4 regions of the Nocardia sp. NPDC004278 genome follow, and region 2 is predicted to be linked to each of the others. Evidence: riboswitches for the same ligand, from Rfam matches in the RefSeq annotation. Region 2 holds a riboswitch; each other region holds the start of a gene.
What was found. Region 2 has a riboswitch for S-adenosylmethionine ahead of ACWEO2_RS19770 (bifunctional o-acetylhomoserine/o-acetylserine sulfhydrylase). Riboswitches for the same ligand answer to the same signal wherever they lie in the genome.

Region 1 (2,193 bases), on a different contig from region 2:
TGTCCGGGGCTACGCCGTAGGGCATGAAGGTGAACAGGGTTTGGCCCGTTTTGACCGCGGACAGGTCTAGTCCCGGAATGGCCACGGTGGTCTTGGGCCACGGCCCGGGCACAGCACCCGCGACGGCGGGGACCAGGCCGAGGGAGTTGCTGCTGGAGCAGAACGCCGCAGCCGCCGGGTACAGGAACGGGTCGATGCCCAAGGCGCGCAGCGCCTCGACGGTGGCTTGGTAAGCACCGAACGCATCTCCGGGTGCGGCTTGGACGGACGGCGCCGGCGCCGCCGGGATTGCGGCTCCGGGTATCGGCGCAGGTACCGCGACGGCGAGGCCGGGGGCGGCGAGCGTCAGCGCGGCCGCACCGGTCGCGATGGCGGTAAGCGTGGTCAGACGGCGCAGCAGGGTCACGTGAACCTCCTCAGCGTCGGGCACGAACGAGGTCAGAGAGTACTCCAGCAAACCACCGGAACTGCGCTGATTTCGACTGGCAACGCCATCGCGTCGCGCACCGTACCGGACCGTCGCGACGAAACGCCGGTTGCACCCTCCAGGCGAAATACGCCGGACGGACCGCACCCGAAGCGTCGCGATCCACCGCACGACCCGGTCGATAATCCCTGTTCACGACCGTTCGGACAAGATCTGCGCTCACACTGATTCGTACCCTTGTGCCGGAGTTCGCCTGCTTCGCATGATGTTTCGGCTAGACCGACCGACCCGTGCTCGGCGTCGGACACACCATCCAGAGCGACCGAGAGACCTGGCTCGTCGACGTCGCAGCAACCCCCCGGTCATCGGGTGCGGGTGCTTCCGCCGGGAACGATGGAGGAACCGAAATCATGAGCGCGTCCGTTGCATCCGATGCCCGATCGGATGTTCCGATACCGGGTGCACCCGGCACTGCCGTAACCATCGCCTACGCACCGCCGATCGCCAGGGCCTGGCATCCGTGGCGCTGGGTGATCAGCGCCATCGCGCTGGTACTGCTCGCGCAGTTCATCCATGGACTGGTCACCAATCCGGGCTGGGATTGGTCGACCTTCGCCAAATACTTCACCGCGAAGTCGGTGTTATCGGCGCTGAAGGTCACCTTGGAGCTGACCCTGTGGGGTACCGCACTCGGATTCCTGATCGGCACCGCACTGGCAATCGCCCGGTTGTCGAATAATCCGGTGCTGCGGGTGATCTCGTGGGTCTATATCTGGGCGTTCCGCTCGATTCCGTTGATCGTGCAGCTGCTGTTCTGGTTCAACATCGCCTACCTCTACAACACGCTTTCGCTCGGCATCCCGTTCGGCCCCGAATTCCTCACCTTCGAGGTGAACGGGGTGATCAGCGGGTTCACCGCGGCGGTCATCGGCCTCGCGTTGCATCAGGCCGCATATTCGGCCGAGATCATCCGGGCCGGATTCATCTCGGTCGATCCCGGACAGTTGGAAGCCGCCGCGGCACTCGGGATTCCGCGGCTGCGACAGTTCCGCACCGTCGTCGTCCCGCAGGCGATGCGCTCGATCCTGCCGAATGCGACCAATGAGGTGATCAGCCTGTTCAAGGGCACCTCGATCGTTTCGGTAATGGCGATCGCGGAACTCTTCTACCAGGTCCAGGTCATCTACGGACGCAACGGCCGGGTGGTGCCACTGCTCATGGTCGCGACGGTCTGGTACATCGTGCTGACCACGATTCTCTCGGTGGCGCAGTACTACATCGAACGGCACTATGCCAAGGGCGCGCACCGGACACCGCCACCGACGCCGATCCAGCAGGTGTGGCACAAGCTGCGCGAAATCGCCGAAAGCGGGTCCGCCGCACCGCGCGGAGCCACCCGATGAGCGCACCGGTCACTGCAACGAACGACACCACCGTCGACAAAGCCCCCGCCGTCGCAGTTCGCGGCGTGCGAAAGTCCTACGGCACCACCGAAGTACTGCGCGGTATCGACCTGACGGTGCGGGCGGGTGAGGTGGTCACCGTGATCGGCCCGTCCGGCTCCGGCAAGTCGACACTGCTGCGGGTGATCAACCACCTGGAGTCCCTGGACGCGGGCACCGTGCACATCGACGGCGAGCTGATCGGATATCGGCTGCGCCGCAATAGGTTGCACGCGCTATCGGATCGCGAGGTGCGCAAGCAGCGCTCGCATATCGGCTTCGTCTTCCAGCAGTTCAATCTCTTCCCGCACCTGACGGTGCTCG
Region 2 (2,193 bases):
CGCTCCAGCCGCAGGCTCAGTGTTTCGATGCCCTGACTGATCAGGAACGCGTTGAACGGCGATACCGCCGCACCGAGGTCACGCAGCAGTTGCACCCGTGCCTTGAGTGCGAAGGCCGGAGCGCCGAGATCGGCGAAGACCGCGCCGTGGTAGCTCGGGTCCGGGGTGGTGAAACCGGGGAAGCGGGATTCACCCTGCGCGTCGCGCACGGTCCAGTCGAAGGTGCCGCCGTCGACGATCACGCCGGCGACCGCCGAACCGTGCCCGCCCAGGTACTTGGTCGCCGAATGCACGACGATGTCCGCGCCGTGGGCCAGCGGCTGGATCAGGTACGGGGTCGCGACCGTATTGTCAACGATCAGCGGCAGGCCCGCCGCGTGTGCGATCGCGGAGATGCCGCGGATATCGAAGATCGCGCTGCTCGGGTTGGCGATAGTCTCGCCGTAGAAGGCCTTGGTATTCGGCCGGATTGCCGCGCGCCACTGCTCGAGGTCGTCCGGATCCTCGACGAAGGACACCTCGATGCCGAGCTTGGGCAGCGAGTAGTGGAACAGGTTGTAGGTGCCGCCGTAGAGGTGCGGGCTGGAGACGATGTGATCGCCAGCGGCCGCGAGATTGAGGATCGCGTAGGTCTCCGCGGCCTGACCGGATGCCAGCAACAGCGCGGCCACACCGCCTTCCAGGGCGGCGATGCGCTGCTCGACCACGTCCTGGGTCGGGTTCATGATCCGGGTGTAGATATTGCCCGGCTCGGCCAGCCCGAACAGCGCGGCTGCATGATCGGTGTCACGGAAGGCGTACGAAGTGGTCTGGTAGATCGGGAGTGCGCGTGCGCCGGTGATCTCGTCGGGGGTCTGGCCCGCGTGGATCTGCTTGGTCTCGAAGGACCACTGCGCCGGATCGGTTCCGGCGGCGTCGATATCGGTCGCGGACGCGTTGGGGTCACTCATGACTTGCTCCAAAGAGGTTGTTCGCCAGCAGGTTTCAATGGGATGCGGGTGACGTACAACAACAACACATGGCGGGAACCTCCTGAAGTGCGCGCTTGCTCTCGGCTTTCGAGAGCCCGGTCATCACCCGGAGCACCCCACCGCAGCTGGAGGGTTGCCGTCCAGCAAGCCGGGGCTTCGCGCTGGCACTCATGACCTGACCGACATGGTAACCGGAGTGCGGTCGTCGGCCGAAATCCGTTACCGGTTTTCCGCCGTGGCGGCGTCGGTGCGCCCGGTGCATACCCGCATGAACTCGTCGAATGATGTGGTGAACGCATTGCGGGCGTCGGCAGCGGCGGCCGAGGCGTCGGCATCCTCGAAGATCGAGTTCGAGCATTCCATGCTGAGATGACCGATCAGCTGCCAGGCGCCGACGACCAGGCGGACCGGCAACGCGTTGGGCTGGGTGTCGAGTCGGTCGGCGATCACTTCGGCGATCGCGACGTTCTTATCGTCGGCGAGTTCCATGCTCTGCGCGCTGACCGTCGGGCTGCTGCGCAGGATCCGCTGCATCTGCTGGAAGCGCCGGAACGAGATGGGGCCATCGACACTTTTCGCGGCGTGATCGACGACCTGCAGGAATGCCTCGCGCAGCGATTGCAGTTCATTGCCGGTGACCGGAAGTCCGCGCAGGCATTCGGCGATGGCCAGGCCGAAATCCTTGACCGGCCCGAGGACGATGTCCTCTTTGCTGTCGAAGTATCGGTTGATGGTGCGCGGTGATACGTCCGCGCCGTTCGCGATCTGCTCGACCGTCGTCGCGTCGAATCCCTGTGCGTCGCACAGGTCCAATGCGACCTCGATGATGCGCAGCCGGGTCTGCTGCTTCTTGCGTTCGCGCAATCCCACGCTCGCGCCGCCGGGAGACGAACCTGGGTTTTGGTTTGCTGTGGCGCGCACAGCATCGTTGGCCGCGGCGCTCGCGACGATCGGCGTTGATGACTCGAGCATGTCCCCATGCTATCGCAATCGGGACATTTTGTGTCCTTTACGGCCAAATGTCCGAGTGCGACATTTTTCTCTTGACGACAAATGTCTGTCGATGACAGGATGACTGCACGACTTCAGACGGCTAGGAGAAGACAGTGAGCGAGACCGCGACAGTGGTGGAAGTTCCGGAAAGGCAGGCCAGCTCGACGCGCTGGCTGGCACTGGGGGTGATTGCATTCGCCCAGCTCATGGTGGTTCTCGACGCCACCAT
Region 3 (2,193 bases), on a different contig from region 2:
GCCGACACCGAGTGCGGCGAGAATCGCCGCGCTGATCTGCTCCAGCCGATCGCGGACCTGGGGGCGGCGCAGCATGGCCACCGCCCGGGAGGCGAGCAGGGCGAGCAGGATCATCTCCACGGCCGCGATGGTGCTTTCGATGGCGCCGAGCGCGAGGGTGTTCGCGAAGGTGACGTCGGTGAGGAACTGCGGCAGTACCGCCAGGTAGAACAGACCGACCTTCGGGTTGAACATGCACGACACCAGGCCCGCGGCGAATGCCGAGCGAATCGAGGTCGCCTCACCCGCGCTCGGCTGACCGGACACCTGCGCGCTGGCCCCGCGCTGTTTGCGGTGCTCGATCAGCGCCCGAATTCCCAAGTACACCAAGTAGATTCCGCCGATGACCTTGAGTGTCCGGTAGGCCGTCGCGGACTGTTCCAGCAGTGCGGCAACCCCCGCCGCGACCACTACCGCCCAGACGATGCCGCCCAGCGCCGAACCGATTGCCGCGGCGATGCCGGGGCGTGCGTCCACGATCGAGAATCGCAGCACCAGGAACGAGTCCGGGCCGGGCGTGATCGACAGCAGAACGCACAGGCCGACAAAGCTGAGCAGCAGGGAAAGCGTCACCTCTCGATGAGATCGCAGATCGCCCGGCTTTGCAAGGTTATTTATTTGAGTGCATGTATATGCACTGGCGAAAACGGCGGTTGACACGGCGGTGCGGCATCTGCCAATCTCGGTTCAGGTCATGAGTACCAGCGTCAAGCCCCGGCTAGCTGGTCGGCAACCCTCCTCCGCGGTGGGGTGCTCCGGGTGACGACCGGGCCGCAGCCCGACCGGGTGCGGCAAGCGCGGACTCGGATAATCACCTGATTACGGGTCCCATAACCGATGGGATTTTGTGATGACTGCTGCCGTTGACCAGACCTGTTCCGCCTTCGCCCGGGTCTCCGGCGACGATCTCCGGGTACCGCTGGTCCAGGGCGGGACGACCACCTACGCTAACTTCGACTACGCCGCGAGCGCACCGGCATTGGCGCAGGTCACCGATCGGGTGCAGCAGTTGCTGCCGTACTACGCGAGTGTGCACCGCGGCGCGGGCTACGCCTCGCGGATCTCCACCGAGTGCTACGAGGCGGCCCGCGGTTCGGTCACGCGTTTCCTCGATGCCGCCGACGACCAGGTGGTGGTATTCACCCGCAACACCACCGATTCGCTCAACCTGCTCGCCGCCTGCGTCCCCGGTGACACCGTGGTGCTGGATATCGAGCATCACGCGAACTTCCTGCCGTGGACCCGGCACGGCCGCCGCGTCGTCCGGGCGGCGTCGACCGTCGGGGAGACCATCCGCCAGCTCATCGCCGAATTGTGCAGTAAGCCAGCCGCATTGCTGGCGGTCACCGGCGCCTCCAATGTGACCGGTGAGGTACTGCCGCTCGAGCGCCTGGCCACCATCGCGCACCAGTGCGGCGCCCGCATCCTGGTCGATGCCGCCCAACTGGCACCGCATCGTCGGATCAGCCTGCGCGACACCGGCATCGATTACCTCGCCTTTTCCGGGCACAAGCTCTACGCGCCGTTCGGCGCGGGAGTGCTTGTCGGACGCCGGGATTGGCTCGATGCCGCCGAACCGTATCTGGCGGGCGGCGGCGCGGTCCGCGAGGTCGGTGTTGCCCGCACGGAGTGGGCACCCGCGCCACAGCGTCATGAGGCCGGCTCCCCTAATGTCCTCGGTGCGGCCGCGCTCGCCGCCGCATGTGACGCGCTCTGTGCGATCGATCCCGAATCCCTTACCACTCACGAACATCTGCTCGCCGATCGGCTGCGCACCGGCCTGTCCGCCATTCCCGGCGTCAACCTGCTGCGCATCTGGGACGACAGCCCGGATACCGTCGGCATCGTCGCCTTCACCCTGGACGGTTTCGCCCCCGGCCAGGTCGCGGCCTACCTCTCCGCCGAACACGGCATCGGCATTCGCGACGGCCGCTTCTGCGCCCACCCCTTGCTCGCGCGCCTCGGCCTCGACGGCGCGCTGCGTGCCAGCATCGGCCTCGGCACCAGCTCCGCCGATGTGGACCGTCTGATCGAGGCCATCGCCACCCTTGTCACCAGCGGCGCGAGCTGGAACTACGCCTGCACCGATGGACTGTGGCATCCGACCCCCGAGACCCGCCCCTTCACCAGCGACAATGCCGCGGACGGCGCCGC
Region 4 (2,193 bases), on a different contig from region 2:
CAGCGCGGCAGGATCTCATTGCACACCACGAAGCACGAGCCGAAGAGGCTGCGCGCGGCCACCAGTCGATCGCCCGCACCCAGCAGCGCGCCGAGCGCGGTGAATACCGCCGACATACCGCTCGCGGTCGCGAAACAGGCCTCGGCGCCATCGATCAGGCGCAGTCGCTCCTCGAACATGGCCACCGTCGGGTTGCCGTAGCGGGAGTAGACGAAATGCTCGATATCGCCGGTGAACGCGGCCTCGGCCGCCTCGGCGCTCTCATAGACGAAACCGGAGGACAGGTACAGCGCCTCGGCGGTCTCCTCGAATCCGGAGCGGCGCAGGCCGCCTCGGACGCCGAGCGTCGCGGGGCCGACCCCCTTGGGCAGCGGTTTGTCGAACGCACCCCCGGTGATCATGACTGCCGCCACGGCAGACCGAGTGCGCGCCAGCCGGAGCCGCCGCGGTGACCGAACTCGTCGATGGGGCCCTCGAAGCCCTCGAGCACGTTGTACGACGGTTCGATCCCGACACCGGTCGCGGCGACCGCGGCACCGATGGAACGCTGCCCGGAGCGACACAGAAAGACGACGGGCGCCGCCGGATCGCGACCCTCCAGCGCCGAGGTCAGCTGTGCGACGAACTCACCGTTGCGGGCGCCACTGGTGTCGACCCATTCGATCAGCACCGTCGGCCGATCGATCGAACTCGTATCGGGGACGCCGACGAAGCGCCATTCGGCCTCGGTGCGCACATCGACCAAGACGGCCTCGGGATTGTCGCGCAACAACTCCCACGCCTGCTGGGGGGTGATGTCACCGGCATATGTCATGCGATCCTCCTGTGAATCCACGCTTGCCGCACCTGGGTTTCGGTGCGCGGCCAGGTCGTCACCCGGAGCACCCCACCGCGGAGGAGGGTTGCCGACCAGCTAGCCGGGGCTTGACGCTGGTTCTCATGACCTGTGTCCGAGATTGCCTGGGCAGGGGCCGCCCTGTCAAACCCAGGTCAGCGCCACGCCGGGTAATCAGTTGCAGACGATCCAGCGGTCGCCGGAGCGAACCAGATTCCACGTCGCTGGCGTCTCCCGGCCGTCGACCGCGATGGTCACGTTCGCCTTCGCCCTATCGCCATCGACCATGGCGTTGTCAATGTTGGTGACCTTGATCGACTTTCCGGCCGCAGCGCCACCGAACTGGGCGGCCAGCGGCGACTTGCTCTCGTCGAATCCTTGGCAGGCCACCGCGGGTGGCGGTGTGTTGTCGGTGGTGCCCCTGGCCTCTGCATAGCGATGCACCGCGGCCGCGATCTTGTCCGATTCTGTGACATTTTTCTCAGCGGGCGAGAGCACCGCGCCCAGCACGATGGCGACCAGGACGACGGCCGCGAATACGGCTGCCGCGATGAACGGCGCCATCGTGCGCCGATCGGTCTGGTCGACCTCGATCACTGGTTCGTCATCGGTGCCCTGCTGCTCTGTCATGGGTCGATCATCCCTGGTGGGCAGCGGTATCCGACAGGCACCCCCGGACCGGGCGCGACCCCGCACGGCAGCGGCACAGCAATAATTCGATAGCCAACCGGACAGTGGGTACTCGGGTAAGTGAGCCCGGGTGGCAACCATCCGGTTCACGCACCGCCCGCAGGGTGCGCCATGCGCCACCGATAGAATCGCGAGACTGCGGCCTGCTGTCATAGCCATATGCCAGCTCACCGACGTAGCGACTGTGCAGCCGCGAGCCGCCCGTCCGCATCGTCAGGTGCAACCAAAAGGTGCGCCAAGTTAGCCTAAGCTAAGACTGACGCCATAATTGTTTCGACCATAAGGGTGCGCGTAAAAGATGACCGAAAACAGTGCAGAGTCGACTAGCGGTGCGCGCGAGCCCTCCGTGGTTACGCAAGCTGCCGCCTCCGGGCCTGACGCGCACACCGCCGGGACTCGCCCGCTTCGCATCGCGATCGTGGGCGCAGGACCGGCCGGTATCTACGCCGCCGACGCGTTGATGAAGTCCGATGCCGAGGTGAGCATCGACCTGTACGAGCGCATGCCGGCGCCGTTCGGTCTGATCCGCTACGGCGTCGCGCCGGACCACCCGCGCATCAAGGGCATCATCACCGCCCTGCACAAGGTGCTCGACAAGCCGCAGGTTCGCCTGCTCGGCAATATCGACTACGGCACCGACATCACCCTCGACGATCTGCGCACGTTCT

Region 1: linked by a shared signal. The riboswitch ahead of ACWEO2_RS41395 (amino acid ABC transporter permease) and the one ahead of ACWEO2_RS19770 (bifunctional o-acetylhomoserine/o-acetylserine sulfhydrylase) in region 2 are both predicted to bind S-adenosylmethionine.
Region 3: linked by a shared signal. The riboswitch ahead of ACWEO2_RS37370 (aminotransferase class V-fold PLP-dependent enzyme) and the one ahead of ACWEO2_RS19770 (bifunctional o-acetylhomoserine/o-acetylserine sulfhydrylase) in region 2 are both predicted to bind S-adenosylmethionine.
Region 4: linked by a shared signal. The riboswitch ahead of ACWEO2_RS08860 (rhodanese-like domain-containing protein) and the one ahead of ACWEO2_RS19770 (bifunctional o-acetylhomoserine/o-acetylserine sulfhydrylase) in region 2 are both predicted to bind S-adenosylmethionine.

The regions. Positions count from the first base shown of each region.
Region 1 covers NZ_JBSGEQ010000056.1:5,608-7,800, forward strand. Annotated here, with positions in the region: gene ACWEO2_RS41390 (hypothetical protein) at 1-406, opposite strand, end outside; SAM riboswitch class I at 734-827, shown strand; gene ACWEO2_RS41395 (amino acid ABC transporter permease) at 838-1,830, shown strand; gene ACWEO2_RS41400 (amino acid ABC transporter ATP-binding protein) at 1,827-2,193, shown strand, end outside.
Region 2 covers NZ_JBSGEQ010000012.1:23,523-25,715, forward strand. Annotated here, with positions in the region: gene ACWEO2_RS19770 (bifunctional o-acetylhomoserine/o-acetylserine sulfhydrylase) at 1-950, opposite strand, end outside; SAM riboswitch class IV at 1,037-1,147, opposite strand; gene ACWEO2_RS19775 (TetR family transcriptional regulator) at 1,191-1,943, opposite strand; gene ACWEO2_RS19780 (MFS transporter) at 2,078-2,193, shown strand, end outside.
Region 3 covers NZ_JBSGEQ010000040.1:46,296-48,488, reverse strand. Annotated here, with positions in the region: gene ACWEO2_RS37375 (LysE family translocator) at 1-612, opposite strand, end outside; SAM riboswitch class IV at 730-843, shown strand; gene ACWEO2_RS37370 (aminotransferase class V-fold PLP-dependent enzyme) at 890-2,193, shown strand, end outside.
Region 4 covers NZ_JBSGEQ010000004.1:339,759-341,951, forward strand. Annotated here, with positions in the region: gene ACWEO2_RS08855 (O-succinylhomoserine sulfhydrylase) at 1-401, opposite strand, end outside; gene ACWEO2_RS08860 (rhodanese-like domain-containing protein) at 398-814, opposite strand; SAM riboswitch class IV at 829-945, opposite strand; gene ACWEO2_RS08865 (Rv0361 family membrane protein) at 1,010-1,465, opposite strand; gene ACWEO2_RS08870 (FAD-dependent oxidoreductase) at 1,935-2,193, shown strand, end outside.